DNA from 2 places in the Streptomyces sp. NPDC093260 genome. Region 2 is predicted to be linked to the other one. Evidence: predicted binding sites of a transcription regulator. Region 2 holds the regulator's gene; the other holds the start of a gene.
What was found. Region 2 encodes HrcA, which represses chaperone genes, less so after heat shock. Its sites were predicted from a motif close to TTNGCACTCNGNNNNNCNGAGTGCNAA; they were not measured.
Positions count from the first base shown of each region.

Region 1: the regulator HrcA is predicted to act here: its motif matches at 4,477-4,503, upstream of groES (co-chaperone GroES).

Region 1 is NZ_JBFBEK010000007.1:131,045-141,248, forward strand. Features, by position in the region: gene AB0N63_RS11555 (MscL family protein) at 1-259, opposite strand, end outside; gene AB0N63_RS11560 (class I SAM-dependent methyltransferase) at 414-1,610, opposite strand; gene AB0N63_RS11565 (polysaccharide deacetylase family protein) at 1,821-2,807, shown strand; gene AB0N63_RS11570 (polysaccharide deacetylase family protein) at 2,915-3,769, shown strand; gene groES (co-chaperone GroES) at 4,650-4,958, shown strand; gene groL (chaperonin GroEL) at 5,074-6,699, shown strand; gene AB0N63_RS11585 (SDR family oxidoreductase) at 7,089-7,862, opposite strand; gene AB0N63_RS11590 (MOSC domain-containing protein) at 7,981-8,661, opposite strand; gene AB0N63_RS11595 (LysR family transcriptional regulator) at 8,744-9,661, shown strand; gene AB0N63_RS11600 (WhiB family transcriptional regulator) at 9,737-10,066, opposite strand.
Region 2 is NZ_JBFBEK010000004.1:308,868-319,071, reverse strand. Features, by position in the region: gene AB0N63_RS07525 (MBL fold metallo-hydrolase) at 1-710, opposite strand, end outside; gene hrcA (heat-inducible transcriptional repressor HrcA) at 847-1,863, shown strand; gene dnaJ (molecular chaperone DnaJ) at 1,864-3,000, shown strand; gene AB0N63_RS07510 (nitronate monooxygenase) at 3,253-4,344, shown strand; gene AB0N63_RS07505 (16S rRNA (uracil(1498)-N(3))-methyltransferase) at 4,341-5,099, shown strand; gene AB0N63_RS07500 (VOC family protein) at 5,136-5,528, shown strand; gene AB0N63_RS07495 (S41 family peptidase) at 5,693-8,902, shown strand; gene AB0N63_RS07490 (histidine triad nucleotide-binding protein) at 9,358-9,711, shown strand; gene AB0N63_RS07485 (ribonuclease Z) at 9,718-10,204, shown strand, end outside.

The sequences.
Region 1 (10,204 bases), on a different contig from region 2:
CGACCGCCATGAATACGATGAAGTAGATCAGCGCCGAGAGGAACGCGCCGATGTCCAGATAGGTCGCGGTGTTGCCCGGCTTGCCGAGCTGCCAGCCGAGACCGGGCGACGCGCTGCCCTGCGCGCGGGCGATGACCGGGTTGATCACGTTGTCGGTGAACGCCTTGATCAGCGTGCTGAACGCCAGGGCGACGATCAGGCCGACCGCCACGACGATGACATCGCCGCGCATCAGGAAGTTCTTGAAGCCCCGCAGCATGACTCTCCTCGCCTCCGCTCGACACGACCAGTCTCGGGGCGGTGGGCGGCAGGTGCATGCGGGGCGCGTCCGGGCGGGGACTTCGGGCGACGGGTCTTCGGGCGGGGGCGCGTGCCCCCCGGGGGAGTGCCCAGGACGGGCTCCGCCGGGTACCTCACCCGGCCGGGTGACCGAGGAGCATGGCCGGGGCGCCGGCGACCCGGGTGAGGAAGACGGTCACCGCGGCGCGCCCGTACGGTTTGGGCAACACCTTGCGGCGCAGTTCCTCCGGCTCGACCGCCGAGCCCCGCTTCTTCACGGTCAGCACGCCCACCTCGCGCTCGCGCAGCAGCGCCTTGAGCTTCTTGACGTTGAACGGGAGCCGGTCGGTGATCTCGTAGGCGGTGGCGTACGGGGTGGGGCGCAGGGTGTCGGTGGTGACGTAGGCGATGGTCTCGTCGATCAGGCCGCCGTCGAGCGCGTCGGCGACGTCGGCGACCAGATGGGCGCGGACGACCGCGCCGTCGGGCTCGTACAGGTAGCGTCCCACGGGCCGTACTTCCGGGTCGGGCAGGCCGCGTCCGCGCAGACTGCGCGGGCCGGGCAGCAGCGTCGCCCGGACCAGGCCCGGCTCGGTGCCGAACCACAGCACCGCCTCCTTCACGTCCCCGCCGTCGGAGATCCACTCCGCCTCGGCCTGCGGCGGCACGGCCTCGTGCGGGATGCCGGGGGCGACCTTCAGCGCGGCGCGCGGCGCGCGGAGGGCGGCCTCGACGGCCCAGGACAGCGGCGGCGAGTAGGCCTCCGGATCGAAGATCCGGCCGCGCCCGCCCCGGCGCGCCGGGTCCACGAAGACCGCGTCGTACGGCGTGGTGTCCACCTCCGTGACGTCCGCCTCCCGCACCTCGATCAGGTCCGCGAGGCCCAGCGCCCGGGCGTTCGCACGGGCCACGGCGGCGGTGAGCGGGTCCCGGTCCACGGCGAGGACGCGGACCCCGGCGCGGGCCAGCGCGATCGCGTCGCCGCCGATCCCGCAGCACAGATCGGCGAGCGAGGTCACGCCCGCCTCCCTCAGCCGCGCCGCCCGGTACGCGGCCACGCTCGCCCGGGTGGACTGCTCGACGCCGTTGGGCGTGAAGAACATCCGCCGTGCGTCCGCCGCCCCGAACTTCGCCGCGGCCCGCTGCCGCAGCCGGGCCTGGCCGAGGGCCGCCGACACCAGTTCGGCGGGGTGCTCGCGGCGCAGCCGGGTGGCGACGGCGAGTTCGTCGGCGGGGTCGGTGCCGTGCACCTCGTCCAGGAGGGCCCGGCCCTCGTCGGTGAGCAGCGCGGCGAAGGCGTGGAGCGGGGCGGCGGCCTGTGGGTCGTTCACCGGGTCATTGTCGGGCAGCGGGGGAGGGGCGGGTGCGGTGGGGCGGGTGGACCGGCGGGCGCGAGGGCCTGTGAGGGGGGCGCGGACCGGCGTGACCACGGCCCTGGGCGACCGGGTCCCGGCCGCTCGTTGGGCCGGTCGGTGGAAGGTGGGGCGCCGGTCGCGGTGTCGGCGCGGCTTCCGGGGGGTGTGCTGGGAGGATCCGGCGCCATGAGACTAGTAGTACAAACTGATAAAAAGACCGCGTATCGACAGGTCGGTCACCGGGCCGGCCGCAGAGTCGGCGGACGGACCGGCCGGCGGACGGGCCGACGGATCGGCGCCCGCGCCGCACTCGCCGTCCTCGCCGTCTCCGCCCTCGCGGCAGGCTGCTCGCGGCCGGACGCCCCCGTACCGCCCGCCCAGGGCCAGCAGCGCCTCCAGGCGCCCCCCGCCCGCGCCCTCGACTCGTACGCCACCCGGCTGCGCGCCTCCACCGCCGCCCGCGCCGCCGCGGCCAAGCGCTGGGGTCTGCGCCAGGTGCCGCTCGTCCCGCCCGCACCGCCCGCCGTCAAGCCGACGATCACCGCACGCCCGGGCTTCGAGGTGGCCCACCAGGAGGACTGGGACCTGCCCCCGGTCTTCACCACCGTCCCCACCGAGGACAAGGTCGTCTTCCTCACCATCGACGACGGCGCCGACAAGGACCCCGCGTTCCTGCGGATGATGAGCGAGTTGAAGATCCCGTACACGGCGTTCCTCAGCGACTACCTGATCAAGGACGACTACGGCTACTTCCGCAGGATGCGCGACGCCGGGGTCACCCTCGACAACCACACCCTGCACCACCCGTACCTGCCGGGCCTGTCCTACGAGGACCAGCGGCACGAGATCTGCGACATGCAGGACATCATGCAGAAGCAGTTCGGCAGGCGCCCCACCGTCGTGCGCTTCCCCTACGGCAACTACAACCAGGACTCCCTGGTCGCCGCCAAGTCCTGCGGCGTCAAGTACGCGCCGATCTGGAACGAGGAGGTCTACGTCGACCACTGGGAGTTCCGCGAGGACGACCAGAGGGTGCGCCGCGGCGACATCGTCCTCACGCACTTCCGGGGCCGCAACGAGTGGAACGGCACGATGGTCGACGACATGCGGCGGTTCCTGAACTACGTGACCGCCCAGGGATTCGCGGTGGCCCGGCTGGAGGACTACCTGTGAGACCGCGGCGGCGCGGACGGCCGGGTACGGGACCTGGAGCCGGGCGGGGTACGGGACCTGGAGCCGGGCCGGAGACGGCGCCGCGCCCCGGACCCCCGACCCGCGCGGTGACCGCCGGCCGGCCGGCGGCGCGGCGCGCCCTCGCGCTCCCGCCTCTCGCGCTTCTGCTGCTCGCCGTGCTGCCGCTGCTCGCGGCCGGCTGCGCGTCCCCGGCCGACCAGGTCGGGCGGCCGGGGCGCGAGGCGGCGCGGCGGGTGCCGTCCGGGCGTCCGCCCGCCCCGCAGCCGTACCGCCGCTGGGGCCTCGACGCCCCGCTGCCCGCGCCGCCGCGCCCGCCGGCCCGCACCCTGGACCTCGCCACCCGCCCGCCCGCGCTGCCCGCGGTCGTGGACCACGTCGCCACCGCCGACCGGGTCGTCTTCCTCACCTACGACGACGAGGCCGAACGGGACCCGACGTTCGTCGACATGGTCGGCGAACTGCGGCTGCCGGTCAGCATGTTCCTCACCGACAGCGTCGTGGGACCCGGCTACGGGCACTTCGCGCGCCTGCTGTCGGTCGGCGCGGACCTGCAGAACCACACCCTGGACCACCCGGCGCTGCGCGGTCTGCCCTACGCCGGGCAGCGCGCCGAGATCTGCGGCCAGCGGGACAAGCTGCACGCCCGCTTCGGCGTCCGCCCCCGCCTCCTGAGACCGCCCTACGGCGCGTACGACTCCACGACGCTGCGCGCGGCCGCCGACTGCGGCGTCTCGGCCGTCGTCCTGTGGCGCGCGGCGCCGACCGGGACCGGCCTGCGCTTCACCCGGGGCGGGGCCGCGCTACGCCCCGGCGACATCCTCCTGGTCACCTCGGACGACGACGACCGGGGCGGCCCCGGCCTGCGCGAGCGCACGACCGCGCTGCTGCGCCGGATCGAGGGCGAGGGCCTGACGGTGGGGCGGTTGCAGGACTACCTGTGAGGCGTCGACCAGCCGGTCGGAGGGGGACGTGGCGGGGAAGCGGTCGCGGTCGTGCGTGTCGCGCCACGCGCCCAGCGCGGCGCTCGCGACGACCACGGCGAGCACGATTTGCGCCGCGCCGGTGAACCGGGCCCCGCCGCGCACCAACAGGACCCCGGCCGCCCCGGCCGCCAGCGCGAAGCCGCCGTACAGCAGCGCCGGGACGAGATCACCCGGCGGCGCCCCGGCGGGCCCGCCGCCCGGCGCCTCCACCCGGCCGAGCCCGCGCACGGCGAGCACGATGACGAGCAGCAGCCCGCCCGTCACGTCCGCCACCAGCACGAGCAGGAACACGAGCCCGCCGGTGATCGCGCCCGAAGGAGTGGAACGTGACCGCATGACCCTACGGTCGTACAAACGTGGACGCCGGGGAAGGGGGCGGAGCCGTTGCGTCCCCGGCCGGAGGCGGCAGCCCGCGGGGACTCGGCGCCTGGGCCGCACCGACAGCCCGTCCGGTGCCCGAGGGTCAGCCGGTCCCGGCCGGTACGGCGCGTTGGAGGGCGTGGACGCGCATGTCCAGCCCGTCCGGCGTTCGAGGACGAGGACTCTCGGGCCGACAGCGGAGGGCTGAGGACGGCATCCCGCTGGGGGCGGCCACTCAAGCGCACGGGCAAATTCGCACGCACGTACGACGAAACGTGCCCCCATCCCCGACGCGCCGCAGGCAATTGGCACTCCGCTTGACCGAGTGCTAACGACGGTCATAGTCTCAGGTCTGGCACTCCCCCCTGGAGAGTGCCAACAAAGCGACGGGCAGGTCCGGCACCCGCGACGACGGATCGACCTGGTCGCCACCTCAGACAGTTAACCCCGTGAGATCTCCGAAGGGGGAGGTCGGATCGTGACGACCGCCAGCTCCAAGGTTGCCATCAAGCCGCTCGAGGACCGCATCGTGGTCCAGCCGCTCGACGCCGAGCAGACCACGGCTTCGGGCCTGGTCATTCCGGACACCGCCAAGGAGAAGCCCCAGGAGGGCGTCGTCCTGGCCGTGGGCCCGGGCCGCTTCGAGGACGGCAACCGTCTTCCGCTCGACGTCAAGGTCGGCGACGTCGTGCTCTACAGCAAGTACGGCGGCACCGAGGTGAAGTACAACAGCGAGGAGTACCTCGTTCTCTCGGCCCGCGACGTGCTCGCGATCATCGAGAAGTAAGTCACCTCAGCGTTCATGCTGTGAGCTGCGCCCCTGGCCCCCGCGACCGTTAAGAAGCCGGGCGTCCGGGGCGCGGCGCTTTTCACCCGAGATTTCCGAGAGGGCTCCCGCTGCCATGGCGAAGATCCTGAAGTTCGACGAGGACGCCCGTCGCGCCCTCGAGCGCGGCGTCAACAAGCTTGCCGACACGGTGAAGGTGACGATCGGCCCCAAGGGCCGCAACGTCGTCATCGACAAGAAGTTCGGCGCCCCGACCATCACCAACGACGGCGTCACCATCGCCCGCGAGGTGGAGATCGAGGACCCGTACGAGAACCTCGGCGCGCAGCTGGTGAAGGAGGTGGCGACCAAGACCAACGACATCGCGGGCGACGGCACCACCACCGCCACCGTGCTCGCCCAGGCGCTGGTGCGCGAGGGCCTCAAGAACGTCGCCGCCGGTGCCTCCCCGGCGCTGCTGAAGAAGGGCATCGACGCCGCGGTCAAGGCCGTCTCCGACGACCTGCTCGCCTCGGCCCGCCCGATCGACGAGAAGTCCGACATCGCCGCCGTGGCCGCACTGTCCGCCCAGGACCAGCAGGTCGGCGAGCTGATCGCCGAGGCGATGGACAAGGTCGGCAAGGACGGTGTCATCACCGTCGAGGAGTCCAACACCTTCGGTCTGGAGCTGGACTTCACCGAGGGCATGGCCTTCGACAAGGGCTACCTGTCCCCGTACTTCGTCACCGACCAGGAGCGTATGGAGGCCGTCCTCGACGACCCGTACATCCTGATCCACCAGGGCAAGATCTCCTCCATCGCGGACCTGCTGCCGCTGCTGGAGAAGATCATCCAGGCGAACGCCTCGAAGCCGCTGCTGATCATCGCCGAGGACGTCGAGGGCGAGGCCCTGTCGACCCTGGTCGTCAACAAGATCCGCGGCACCTTCAACGCCACCGCCGTCAAGGCCCCCGGCTTCGGCGACCGCCGCAAGGCGATGCTCCAGGACATGGCGATCCTGACCGGCGCCACGGTCATCTCCGAGGAGGTCGGCCTCAAGCTCGACCAGGTCGGCCTGGACGTGCTCGGCTCCGCCCGCCGCGTCACCGTCACCAAGGACGACACCACGATCGTCGACGGCGCCGGTGAGAAGGCGGACGTCGAGGGCCGCATCGCCCAGATCAAGGCCGAGATCGAGAACACCGACTCCGACTGGGACCGCGAGAAGCTCCAGGAGCGCCTCGCGAAGCTGGCCGGCGGCGTGTGCGTGATCAAGGTCGGCGCCGCCACCGAGGTGGAGCTGAAGGAGAAGAAGCACCGTCTGGAGGACGCCATCTCCGCGACCCGCGCCGCGGTCGAGGAGGGCATCGTCTCCGGTGGCGGTTCCGCGCTGGTCCACGCCGTCAAGGTCCTCGAGGGCAACCTCGACAAGACCGGCGACGAGGCCACCGGTGTCTCGGTCGTGCGCCGCGCCGCCGTCGAGCCGCTGCGCTGGATCGCCGAGAACGCCGGCCTGGAGGGCTACGTCATCGTCTCCAAGGTGGCCGAGCTGGAGAAGGGCAGCGGCTACAACGCCGCCACCGGCGAGTACGGCGACCTGGTCAAGGCCGGCGTCATCGACCCGGTCAAGGTCACCCGCTCCGCCCTGGAGAACGCCGCCTCCATCGCCTCCCTCCTCCTGACGACCGAGACCCTGGTCGTCGAGAAGAAGGAAGAGGAAGAGCCGGCCGCCGCGGGCCACGGCCACGGCCACGCCCACTGAGGCGACACACCGCCCCGAGCGCCTGACCGACCAGCCGCTCGAGCGGAACAACCGGTGCCCGGCGCCCCTTCGGGGGCGCCGGGCACCGGCACGTCCGGGGCCGCCCGCCGCGGCGAGGCCTGTCAGACGAGATCCTTTCCCCACCTCCCGTGTTCCGCCCCCGGTGTCCCGGATGAGCGGGTGCAGGGCGCGCGGGCACCTTCGGCTCCACATCCCGCTGGCCGTGCTGTGGCTGATCGGGCTCACCGCCGGCTGGATCGTCTTCCAGCGCGGCTCCACCCCGCCGCTGCCGCGACGCCGCCGGCGGCCGAGGGCACGGCCGGGTACGGAGAAGGCCCCCGCCTTTCGAGGCGGGGGCCTTCGGTGAGCCGCGGTGGGGGCCGGCTCGGTCACTGCGGGCCGTACTTGCGGCCCGTGCGCGAGGTGACGCCGCCCAGCAGGCCCCGTGGCGCCAGCTTCACCACGCCCATCAGCGCCTTGTACCGCGGGTCGGGGATCGACACCGTACGGCCGCGGGCCAGATCCGCCAGGGCCGCCGCGACCAGCTTGTCCGCGTCCAGCCACATCCAGTTCGGGATGTTGTCCGTGCCCATCCCGGCCCGCTCGTGGAACTCGGTGCGCACGAAGCCCGGGCACAACGCCATCAGCCGCACGCCGCTGCCGGCCAGGTCGCGCGCCGCGCCCTGGGTGAACTGCACGACCCACGCCTTCGACGCGCCGTAGGTGCCGCGCGGCACGAACGCCGCCACCGAGGCGACGTTCACCACCCCGCCCCGGCCGCGCTCGCGCATCGCCTCGGTCGCCGCCGCCGTCAGCCGCAGCACCGCCTCGACGTGCACCTTGAGCATCCGCAGCTCGTCGGCCATCGGCACGTCCAGGAAGCGGCCCTTGTTGCCGAAGCCGGCGTTGTTGACCAGCAGGTCCACCGGGTTCCTGCGGTCGCCGAGCCGGGCCGCGACCGCCTCGACGCCCTCGTCCGTCGCCAGGTCGGCCGTCAGCACCTCCGCCTCGATGCCGTGCTTGTCGTGCAGCTCGGTCGCCTGCTCCGTCAGTCGTTCGGTGTCGCGCGCCACCAGGACGAGGTCGTGCCCGTCCGCCGCCAGCCGCCGCGCGAACGCGGCGCCGATGCCCGCGGTCGATCCCGTAATCAGAGCCGTTGTCATGGCGAAAGGTTAGTGGCCGGGGCCGCCCCCCTCCGATCTGCGCACAGGCTCTCCCGATCGGTGGAGGAGAGGTGTGGAAGGCGGCGCGCGGGAAGCGCGCGCCGTCGCGCACGTCCCGTCAGCCCGCGTACGCCTCGGCGTACTTGCGCGCCGTCGCCAGCGTCTCCGGATGCAGCGCCGGGCCCGCCGCGAGCAGCCGCGGCAGCAGCGACCGCTCGGTCGTCGTGGCCCGGAACTCCAGGGCCACCGTCACGTCGTGGTCCGGGCGGTGCACGATCTCCACCGGGTCGCCCGCGCGGATCTCACCCGGCTCCAGCACCCGCAGGTACGCGCCGGGCGCGCCGTTCAGCGTGAACCTCTTCACCCAGCCCTTCTCACCCAGATGGCCCTGGAAGGTCCGGCACGGGATGCGCCCGCTGGTGACCTCCAGGAGCACCGACGGACCGGCCGGCGAGCCGATCCGCCACCGCTCGCCGATCCGCGCCCCGGATATGTCCAGGCCGACCGTGGTGAGGTTCTCGCCGAACGAGCCGTTCGGCAGCGTCCGGCCCAGCTCGCGCTCCCAGAAGTCCAGGTCCTCGCGCGCCATCGCGTAGACGGCTTGGTCGTCGCCGCCGTGGTGCCGCATGTCGCACACCGTGTCCCCGGCAAGCCCGCTCGCGCCGACCCCCTTCGGTCCCGGTGCCGCCACCCGCACCGGTCCGTCGACCGGCCGCTTGTCGATCCCGGTCACACCCTGCGGATGGTCGGTGTACGGCACGGCCTCGGCACGGCCGACGTTGACGGAGAGAAGCTGCATCATGCCCGCACGGTAGGCGACCGGGGCCAAAGTGTCGACGCGGTATCGCGAGGATCACCCAAGGGAGCCTTATGCTCGAAGGGTGATCGAGGCTCGACATCTCCGCGTCCTGCGCGCCGTGGCCACCAGCGGCTCCTTCTCCGCGGCGGCGCGCGATCTCGGCTGCACGCAGCCCGCCGTCAGCCAGCAGATGAAGGCCCTGGAGGCCTCCGTCGGCACCCCGCTGCTCGTCCGCACCGGACGCGAGATGCGGCTCACCCAGGCCGGCGAGGCGCTCGTCCGGCACGCCAACGGCATCCTCGCCGGACTCACGGCCGCCGAGGAGGAGGTCGCCGCCATCGCGGGACTGCGCGCCGGCCGGGTCCGTCTCGTCTCCTTCCCCAGCGGCAGCTCCACCCTCGTGCCCACCGCGCTCGCCGCGCTGCGCGCCGCGCACCCCGGCACCCGGGTCTCCCTGGAGGAGGCCGAGCCGCCCCGCTCCGTCGAACTCCTGCGCGAGGGCGACTGCGACGTGGCCCTCGCCTTCCGCTACGAGGACGCCGCGGGCCGGGACGCCGCCGGCGCGGAGGAGTGGGCGGACCTGGTGGTCCGCCCCCTGCTGACCGACCGGCTCGTCGCGCTCGTGCCCCAACGGCACCGGCTGGCCCGCGCCGGCTCCGGCGCGGTCGCCATCGCCGAACTCGCCGCCGAACCGTGGATCGCCGGCTGCCCGCGCTGCCGGGGCCAGTTGGTGGAGGTGTGCGCGAGCGCGGGCTTCACGCCGCGTATCGACTTCGCCACCGACGACTACCCGGCGGTGGCCGGGCTGGTGGGCGCCGGCCTGGGCGTCGCCGTCCTGCCCGAACTCGCGATCGAGTCCGTACGGCCCCGGGGCGTCCACACCGTGCCCCTGGAACCCGCGGTGCGCCGCGAGATCGTCGCCCTCACCCTCCCCGACCTGTCCCACGTCCCGGCGGTGGCGGCGACGCTGGACGAACTGGTGCGGGCCGGGGCGCGGTGACGCGGCGCGCCGGGGGCCGCAAACGGTAGGGCACGCCTGCGCGTGCCCTTGGTGATCGTCTGAAGAAACGTTCCTTCAGGTGTTCGAGGCGGTGTCCCCGCTCGGCGACGAGGCCGTGACCAGACGGTTCCTCGCCCGCCCCATCAGCTCCTCGCGCTCGTCCTCGGTGAGGCCGCCCCACACTCCGTACGGTTCGCGCACCGCCAGGGCGTGTGCCGCGCACTCCGCACGGACCGGGCACCTCATGCAGACCTCCTTGGCCGAGTTCTCGCGGGCGCTGCGAGCCGCCCCGCGCTCACCCTCCGGATGGAAGAAGAGCGAGCTGTCCACCCCGCGGCAGGCAGCCAGCAGCTGCCAGTCCCACAGGTCCGCATTCGGTCCTGGAAGGCGGGAGAAATCTGCCATTGCGTGACCCCTTGTAGCCGTTCGGTGGCGGATACGGTGCCGACGACCGTACATCTCCGATCTAAGGAGATGAAAATATGACTCATTGCGAATCTAGCCCTAGACACCTGGAAACGGGAAGAAAAGGGGCTGAATGGG
Region 2 (10,204 bases):
CGTGCCAGGGCGTCCCGTTGCGCCCGGACGAAGGCGGCGTCCACCACCGCCCCGTGCCCGGGCACGTACACGGCGTGCGGGCCGCCCAGCTCCAGCAGCCGGTCCAGCGCGGCCGGCCACCGGGACGGCACGGCGTCGGGGCCGGCCTGGGGCTCGCCGGACTCCTCGACCAGGTCGCCGCAGAACACCACCGGCCGCTCGCCGGGCACCAGCACGGCGAGGTCGTGCGCGGTGTGGCCGGGACCGGCGTTCGCGAGCAGCGCCTCGCGGCCGTCGCCGAGCGGCACGGCGAGCACGTCCGCGACCTCGCGGCCGGGCCGCACCAGGGCGGCGGCCGCCTCGTCGGCCTCCCGCGGGTCGAGACCGTGGCGCACCGCGTCCCCGCGCAGCTCCGCGCGCTCGCGCTCGTCGTCGTACACGGCGTGCGAGCCCGCCGCGGCGAACACCTCGGCGGCCGGGAAGGCCGCCGCCCCGAGGACGTGGTCGAAGTGCGGGTGCGTCAGCGCGAGAAGTGTCACATCCGTGCCCGCGAGGCGGGCCGCGTCGGCGCGCAGCCGGTCGCCCTCCGCCAGGCTGGAACCGGCGTCCACGAGCAGTGCGGTGCCCGCGCCGGCCACCAGCCCGACCGTGCAGTCCCACCCCGGCAGCCGGACGCGCCCGACCCCGTCGGCCAGCCGCTCCCACCCCAGCTCTTCCCAAGTCATCGTCATGGCCCGACGCTAGCCTTCCCGGGACCGGCCTTGCCCTCGGTGCACCTGGCAGCCGTACACTGGGCCGGGGAGAGCTGGCACTCGTATGCGCCGAGTGCCAGACGGGAGCCGAGGGACGACTCTGGAGGTGTGCGCGATGCTCAGTGAGCGAAGACTTCAGGTGCTGCGTGCCATCGTCCAGGACTACGTCGGCACCGAGGAGCCGGTCGGCTCCAAGGCCCTCACCGAGCGGCACAACCTCGGCGTCTCCCCGGCCACCGTCCGCAACGACATGGCGGCCCTGGAGGACGAGGGGTACATCGCCCAGCCGCACACCAGCGCCGGCCGCATCCCCACCGACAAGGGGTACCGCCTCTTCGTCGACAAGCTGGCCGGGGTCAAGCCGATGACCGCGCCCGAGCGGCGCGCCATCCAGAACTTCCTCGACGGCGCCGTGGACCTGGACGACGTCGTGGCCCGTACGGTGCGGCTGCTCGCGCAGCTCACCCGGCAGGTCGCGGTGGTGCAGTACCCGTCGCTGACGCGTTCGACGGTGCGGCACGTGGAACTGCTGTCGCTCGCGCCCGCGCGGGTGATGCTCGTGCTGATCACGGACACCGGGCGGGTCGAGCAGCGGATGATCGACTGCCCGGCCCCGTTCGGGGAGACCTCGCTCGCCGATCTGCGGGCGCGGCTCAACAGCCGGGTCGCCGGCCGCCGGTTCACGGACGTGCCGCAGCTGGTGGAGGACCTGGCCGACGGCTTCGACCCCGAGGACCGCGGTACGGTCTCGACGGTGCTGTCCACGCTCCTGGAGACCCTCGTGGAGGAGAACGAGGAGCGGCTGATGATCGGCGGCACCGCCAACCTCACCCGCTTCGGACACGACTTCCCCCTCACCATCCGGCCCGTGCTGGAGGCCCTGGAGGAACAGGTCGTCCTGCTGAAGCTGCTCGGTGAGACACAGGATCCGGGCATGACCGTGCGCATCGGTCACGAGAACGCCCATGAAGGACTCAACTCCACGTCCATCGTGTCGGTGGGCTACGGTTCGGGCGGCGAGGCTGTCGCCAAGCTCGGCGTGGTCGGACCGACCCGCATGGACTACCCGGGAACGATGGGAGCGGTACGCGCAGTGGCACGGTACGTCGGACAGATCCTGGCGGAGTCGTAGGTGGCCACGGACTACTACGCCGTTCTCGGCGTGCGCCGCGACGCGTCGCAGGATGAGATCAAGAAGGCGTTCCGGCGGCTCGCGCGCGAGCTGCACCCGGACGTCAATCCCGATCCGAAGACCCAGGAGCGGTTCAAGGAGATCAACGCCGCCTACGAGGTGCTGTCGGACCCGCAGAAGAAGCAGGTCTACGACCTCGGCGGCGACCCGCTCTCGCAGTCCGGCGGCGCCGGCGCGGGCGGCTTCGGCGCGGGCGCGTTCGGCAACTTCTCCGACATCATGGACGCGTTCTTCGGCACGGCGTCGCAGCGCGGTCCGCGCTCGCGGACCCGCCGGGGCCAGGACGCCATGATCCGGCTGGAGATCGAGCTGGACGAGGCGGCCTTCGGCACCACGAAGGACCTCCAGGTCGACACGGCCGTCGTCTGCAACACCTGCAACGGCGAGGGCGCGGCCCCGGGCACCACCGCGCAGACCTGCGACATGTGCCGCGGCCGCGGTGAGGTCTCGCAGGTCACCCGGTCCTTCCTGGGCCAGGTCATGACCTCCCGGCCCTGCCCGCAGTGCCAGGGTTTCGGCACGGTGGTGCCTACCCCGTGCCCCGAGTGCGCGGGCGACGGGCGGATCCGGGCCCGGCGCAGCCTCACGGTGAAGATCCCGGCCGGTGTGGACAACGGCACGCGGATCCAGCTCGCGGGCGAGGGCGAGGTCGGCCCCGGCGGCGGCCCGGCCGGCGATCTGTACGTCGAGATCCACGAGCTGCCGCACCCCACCTTCCAGCGGCGCGGGGACGACCTGCACTGCACGGTCACCATCCCGATGACCGCGGCGGCGCTCGGCACCAAGGTGCCGCTGGAGACCCTGGACGGCCTGGAGGAGGTCGACATCCGGCCGGGCACCCAGTCCGGTCAGTCGATCCCGCTGCACGGGCGGGGCGTCACGCATCTGCGCGGCGGCGGCCGCGGCGACCTCATCGTGCACGTCGAGGTGCAGACCCCGACCAAGCTGGACCCCGAGCAGGAGCGGCTGCTGCGCGAACTCGCCAAGCTCCGCGGCGAGGAACGGCCCCAGGGCCAGTTCCAGCCGGGGCAGCAGGGGTTGTTCTCGCGGTTGAAGGACGCGTTCAACGGCCGCTGAGGCGAGTGGTCCCGGCCGGGGGTCCGGGGGTTGGCCCCCGGGTGGGTGTGGTCAGCCGGGGCAGCAGGGGTTGTTCTCGCGGTTGAAGGACGCGTTCGACGGCCGCTGAGGCGAGTGGTCCCGGCCGGCTTTCGGCGGTTTCTCCCCGGCCCGGGCCGGGGCGTGCCCCGAGTCCCGGAACCCGCTGCCTCTGGCATATGCCGGAGGACGCCCGGATTCGGAGTCGTGCGGACGACGTGACACCATGCGCTCATGTCCTCCGCATTGTCCGCGCTGACCGATCTCTTCCCCCTTCCGATCGTGCAGGCCCCGATGGCGGGCGGCCCCTCCGGCCCGCGGCTCGCCGCGGCGGTGACCGAGGCCGGCGGACTCGGCTTCCTCGCCGCGGGCTACAAGACCGCGGACGGCATGTACCAGGAGATCAAGCAGGTGCGCGGGCTGACCGGCGGCCCCTTCGGTGTGAACGTGTTCATGCCGCAGCCGGACCACGCCGAGTCCGGCGCCGTCGATCTGTACGCCCAGCAGCTGGCCGTCGAGGCCGTCTGGTACCGGACCGAGCTGGGCGAGCCGGACCGCGGCCGCGACGACGGCTACGAGGTCAAGATCGCCGCGCTCGTGGACGACCCGGTGCCGGTGGTCTCCTTCCACTTCGGCGTCCCCACCCGCGAGGTGATCGACTCCCTGCACCGCGTCGGCACCTTCACCCTGGTCACCGCGACCACCGTCGAGGAGGCCCTGGCGGTGGAACGGGCGGGCGCGGACGCGGTGATCGCGCAGGGCATCGAGGCGGGCGGCCACCAGGGCACCCACCGCGACCAGCCGGAGAACGACTGCGCCGGTCTCGGCGTGCTCTCGCTGGTCGCCCAGGTCCGTACGGCGGTGGGCCTGCCGATCGTCGCCGCCGGCGGCATCATGCGCGGCAGCCAGATCGCGGCCGTCCTCGCCGCCGGGGCGAGCGCCGCCCAGCTGGGGACCGCGTTCCTCGCCACCCCCGAGTCCGGCGCGCACGCCCTGCACAAGCAGGCCCTGACCGACCCCCTGCACCCCCACACCGAGCTGACCCGCGCCTTCTCGGGCCGGCCGGCCCGCGGCCTGGTCAACCGCTTCATGCGCGAGCACGGCCCCTACGCGCCCGCCGCCTACCCCGAGGTCCACCACCTCACCGCCCCGCTGCGCAAGGCCGCCGCCGCGGCGGGCGACCCGCAGGGCATGGCGCTGTGGGCCGGACAGGGCCACCGGATGGCCCGCGACCTGCCCGCCGGAGAGCTGGTGGAGGTGCTCGCGGCGGAACTCGAAGCGGCGACGGAGGCCCTGCCGGGCCACCGGGCGGGAGGTGCGCGATGACGGCGCCGGTGTTCGTGGTCGACTCGCTGGAGCGGGCCGACCTCAAGGGCGGGGAGTTCGTCCTCGAAGGCCCCGAGGGCCGGCACGCGGTCTCCGTGAAGCGGCTGCGGCCCGGCGAGGACGTGGTGCTCACCGACGGGCGCGGCCGCTGGGCGGAAGGCGTGGTCAAGGCCGCCGAGGGCAAGGACCGCCTGGTGATCACGGACCTGGAGTCCGTCGTCGAGGAGCCGCCCGAGCAGCCCCGCATCACCGTCGTGCAGGCCCTGCCCAAGGGCGACCGGGGCGAACTCGCCGTGGAGACCATGACCGAGGTCGGCGTCGACGCGATCGTGCCCTGGCAGGCCGCCCGCTGCATCACCCAGTGGAAGGGCGACCGGGGGCTGAAGGCGCTCGGCAAGTGGCGGGCCACCGCGCGCGAGGCCGGCAAGCAGTCCCGCCGGGTCCGCTTCCCGGAGGTCGCGGAGGCGGCGACGACCAGGCAGGTCGCCGCGCTGCTGGCGAAGGCCGACTTCGCCGCCGTGCTGCACTCGGACTTCGAGTACGGCAGCGAGCCCCTGGCCACCGCCGAACTCCCCGCCGAGGGCGAGATCGTGCTGGTCGTCGGCCCCGAAGGAGGAGTGTCCTCCGAGGAGTTGGCGCAGTTCCGGGAGGCGGGCGCGCGGGCGTACGTCCTCGGGCGTAGCGTGCTGCGTACCTCGACCGCGGGGACGGCGGCCGCCGCGCTCCTGCTGGGGCGCACCGGCCGCTGGTCCTGACCCGGCGGTCGCACCCGACGTCTTCAGGGGGTTGACGTGGAACTCGCCCAAGTCCGGCTGCTCGTCAACGACTTCGCCGCCTGCTACCGCTTCTACGCCGATGTGCTCGGCCTCGAACCGCAGTCGGGCGCGGAGCGGGGTCCGTACGAGAAGTTCAGCCCGGCCACCGGTCCGGCGGGGATCGCCCTGCAGGACCGGGCGATGATGGCCCAGGTCCTGGGCGAACTGGGCGAGACGGTCACGGGGCACCGCTCGCTGGTGGTGCTGCGCGTGGACGATCTCGACGCCTACTGCGCCGACGTCACCGCCCGCGGCGCGACCCTGCTGCGCGGTCCCGCGCCCATGACGGACCGGATGCGCGTCGCCCACCTCAAGGACCCCGAGGGCAATGTGGTGGAACTCCAGGAGTGGCTGCTGCCGCGCACCTGAGCGCTGTGCGACTCACGTCCGTCCGGGGGCTGTTGGCGGTGGCTTTCTGAACCGGTGTTCAGCGTGAGGTGATCGGCCGGGCGAGCGGGATGCGGTGCAGGTGCGGCGGGAAGGATGCGCTGCGCCCCCTGTTCGCCGCCGCCGCCGCTGCGTAGGGTGATCAGGTGACTCAGTCCGCATCGTCTGCCTATCTCCGGTTTCCGCATCCGCACGGCGAGTTGGTCGCCTTCACCGCCGAGGACGACGTGTGGCTCGCCCCGCTGGACGGTGGCCGAGCCTGGCGGGTGAGCGCCGACAACGTGCCGGTGAACCACCCCCGTATCTCGCCCGACGGCGCCACCGTCGCCTGGACCTCCACCCGCGACGGCGCACCCGAGGCGCACATCGCCCCGGTGGAGGGCGGCCCCGCCAGACGTCTCACCCACTGGGGGAGCTGGCGCACCCAGGTGCGCGGCTGGACCCCCGACGGGCAGGTTCTCGCGATCAGCACCCAGGGCCAGGCCAGCCTGCGCCGCAGCTGGGCCCGGGCCGTCCCGCTGGACGGCGGCCCGGCCACCATCCTGCCGTACGGGCCGGTCGGCCATGTCGCCCACGGCCCGCACACCGTGCTGCTGTCGGCCACGATGGGCCGTGAGGCGGCCTGGTGGAAGCGGTACCGGGGCGGCACCGCGGGCAAGCTGTGGATCGACCGCGACGGCGACGGCGAGTTCGTCCGGCTGCACGAGGAGCTGGACGGCAACATCGAGTATCCGCTGTGGGTGGGGGACCGCATCGCGTTCCTCTCCGACCACGAGGGCACCGGCGCCCTGTACTCCTCCCTCGCCGACGGCTCCGACCTGCGCCGGCACACACCCCTCGGCGGCTTCTACGCCCGCCACGCCGCCGGCGACGGCACCCGCGTCGTCTACTCCAGCGCGGGCGAACTCTGGTTGCTGGACGACCTCGAGGGCGCTGAGCCGCGCCGCCTGGACATCCGCCTCGGCGGGCCGCGCGTGGACCTCCAGCCGCACCAGGTCAACGCCGCCCGCTGGTTCGGCTCCGCCGCCCCCGACCACACCGCCCGCGGCAGCGCGGTCGCCGTGCGCGGCGCCGTCCACTGGGTCACCCACCGCGCCGGCCCCGCCCGCGCCCTGGCCGCCGAACCGGGCGTACGGGCCCGGCTGCCGCGCACCTTCCGCGCCGACGGCGAGGAGTGGGTGGTGTGGGTGACCGACGCCGAGGGGGACGACGCCCTGGAGTTCGCGCCCGCCACCGGCGTCGCGCCCGGCGCCACCCCGCGCCGGCTCGCCGCCGGGCAGCTCGGCCGGGTGCTGGAGCTGGCCATGGCCCCCGACGGCAGCCGGGCCGCCGTCGCCTCGCACGACGGCCGGCTGCTGCTCGTGGAACGCGGGAGCGGTGAGGTCCGCGAGGTGGACCGCAGCGACAACGGCGACGTCTCCGGGCTCGTCTTCTCGCCCGACTCCGGCTGGCTCGCCTGGTCCCACCCCGGCCCGCGTCCGCTCAGCCAGCTGCGCCTGGCCAACACCACCGACCTGTCGGTCACGGAGGCCACCCCGCTGCGCTTCCAGGACTACGCCCCCGCCTTCACCCTCGACGGCAAGCACCTGGCGTTCCTCTCCCACCGCTCCTTCGACCCCGTCTACGACGAACACGTCTTCGACCTGGCGTTCGTGGAGAGCAGCCGCCCGTACCTGATCACGCTCGCCGCGACCACGCCCTCGCCGTTCGGGCCGCAGCGGCACGGCCGGGCCTTCGAGGTGTCCGACAAGGAGGAGACCCCGGACAGCGAGGGCGCCCCGGCGACCCGCATCGACCTGGACGGCCTCGCCGACCGCATCGTGCCCTTCCCGGTCGAGGCCGCCCGCTACTCCGACCTGCGCGCCGCCCGCGACGGCGTGCTGTGGCTGCGCCACCCGGTGACCGGAGTGCTCGGCGCCGCCCGCGCCACCCCCGACGACCCGGACCCCAAGACCGAGCTGGAGCGCTACGACCTCGCCCAGCAGCGTCTGGAACACCTCGCCGCCGACGCCGACCACTTCGAGGTCAGCGGCGACGGCAAGCGGGTCCTGCTGTGGACCGACGGCAAGCTGAAGGTGGTCCCCAGCGACCGGCGCGCCTCGAACGACGAGGACAGCGACTCGAACATCACCGTCGACCTCGGCCGCGTCCGGCAGACGGTCGACCCGGCCGCCGAGTGGCGGCAGATGTACGAGGAGACCGGCCGCATCATGCGGGACCACTTCTGGCGGCCCGACATGGGCGGCGTCGACTGGGACGGCGTCCTCGACCGCTACCGGCCCGTCCTCGCCCGCCTGGCCACCCACGACGACCTGGTCGACCTGCTGTGGGAGGTGCACGGCGAACTCGGCACCTCGCACGCCTACGTCACCCCCTACGGCGGCTTCGGCGCCGGCCCCCGGCAGGGCCTGCTCGGCGCGGACGTCTCGCGGCACGAGGACGGCAGCTGGCGCGTCGACCGCGTCCTGCCCTCCGAGACCTCCGACCCCGACGCGCGCAGTCCGCTGGCCGCGCCGGGCGTGGCGGTGCGCGCCGGGGACGCGATCCTCGCGGTCGGCGGCCGGCCCGTCGACCCGGTCGCCGGTCCCGCCCCGCTGCTGGTCGGCACGGCCGGCAAACCGGTCGAGCTGACCATCTCGCCGGCCGGCGGGGGAGAGGCGCGGCACGCGGTGGTGGTGCCCCTGGCGGACGAGGAGCCGCTGCGCTACCACGCGTGGGTCGCCGACCGCCGCGCCTACGTCCACGAGAGGTCCGGCGGCCGGCTCGGCTACCTGCACGTGCCGGACATGCAGGCTCCCGGCTGGGCGCAGATCCACCGCGACCTCAGGGTGGAGGTGGCCCGCGAGGGCCTGGTCGTGGACGTCCGGGAGAACCGCGGCGGCCACACGTCCCAGCTGGTGGTGGAGAAGCTGGCCCGGCGGATCGTCGGCTGGGACCTGCCGCGCGGCATGCGCCCGCACAGCTATCCGGAGGACGCCCCCCGGGGCCCGGTGGTGGCGGTCGCCAACGAGTTCTCCGGCTCCGACGGTGACATCGTCAACGCGGCGATCAAGGCGCTGGGCATCGGACCGGTCGTCGGCACCCGCACCTGGGGCGGCGTCATCGGCATCGACAGCCGCTACCGCCTGGTCGACGGCACCCTGATCACGCAGCCGAAGTACGCGTTCTGGCTGGAGGGCCAGGGCTGGGGCGTGGAGAACCACGGTGTGGACCCGGACGTCGAGGTCCTCCAGCGCCCCCAGGACCACGCGGCGGGCCGCGACCCGCAACTGGACGAGGCGATCCGCCTCGCCCTGGAGTCCCTGGAGACGACCCCGGCGAAGACCCCACCGGAGCTGCCGCCGCCGCGGTCGTGACGGCGGGGCGGCGGGCCGGGTACGGGCGGCTCCGGAGCCACCGCCCCTGCGGCCGTGGCGGCGCCCGGAGGCCGCTGCCGACCGCCGCGACCCGCGTGGGCGCGGTCCTGGCCGGGACGGTCGGGGTTCGGACGCCCGGTGGCGTCCGGAGCGAGGCCGCGCGGCGGGTGGGTGCGGCGCCTTCCGCCCCGGCCGCGCCCCTGGCTCCGGCCGCGGAGGGCCGCACCCGGCACCGGCCGCGCCGGCGCCCCTGCCCCTGCCCCGACGGCATCGGGCCGGTGGCGGAACCGAGGACGGGTGGACCGCCGCCGGCCGTACCGGGGTCGTGGCCGGAGTCCGGGCGCGGCCGTAGCCGGCGGTGCCGTGCCCACGTCGGGCGGCGGGAGAGCGTGCGGGTGCTTCGGAACCCCGCCTCGGTACGATGCCCGTACTAGATCCACTCCGGAGGAGGCCACGTGGCAGGGGAAGCGCAAGAGGACTGCCTGTTCTGCAAGATCGTCGCGGGTCAGGTCCCCGCGACGGTCGTCCGGGAGACGGAGACGACCCTCGCCTTCCGTGACATAAACCCCCAGGCGCCCACCCACGTCCTGGTGATCCCGAAGGCGCACTACAAGGACGCCGCCGCCCTCGCCGCCGGCGCCCCGCAACTCGCCGCGGACGTGCTGCGCGAGACGCAGGCCGTCGCCGACGACGAGGAGCTGGACAGCTACCGCACCGTCTTCAACACCGGTTCCGGCGCCGGCCAGACCGTCTGGCACGCGCACGCCCACGTCGTCGGCGGCCGCGGCCTGCAGTGGCCCCCCGGGTAGGCAGCCGTGTCCGTCCGCGAACTCGTCGTCCTCGGCACCGCCAGCCAGGTCCCGACCCGGCACCGCAACCACAACGGCTATCTGCTGCGCTGGGACGGCGAGGGCATCCTGTTCGACCCCGGCGAGGGCACCCAGCGGCAGATGCTGCGCGCCGGGGTCGCCGCCCACGACCTGAACCGGATCTGCGTCACCCACTTCCACGGCGACCATTCCCTCGGCCTCGCCGGGGTGATCCAGCGCATCAACCTCGACCAGGTGCCGCACGAGATCACCGCCCACTACCCGCGCTCGGGCAAACGCTTCTTCGACCGCCTCCGGTACGCCACCGCCTACCGCGAGACGGCCGCCCTCACCGAGGTCCCGGCCGACTCCGACGGCGTCCTCGCGACCACGCCGTCGTACACGCTGGAGGCCCGCCGCCTCTCGCACCCGGTCGAGTCCTACGGTTACCGGCTGACCGAGCCCGACGGCCGCCGGATGCTGCCCGACCGGC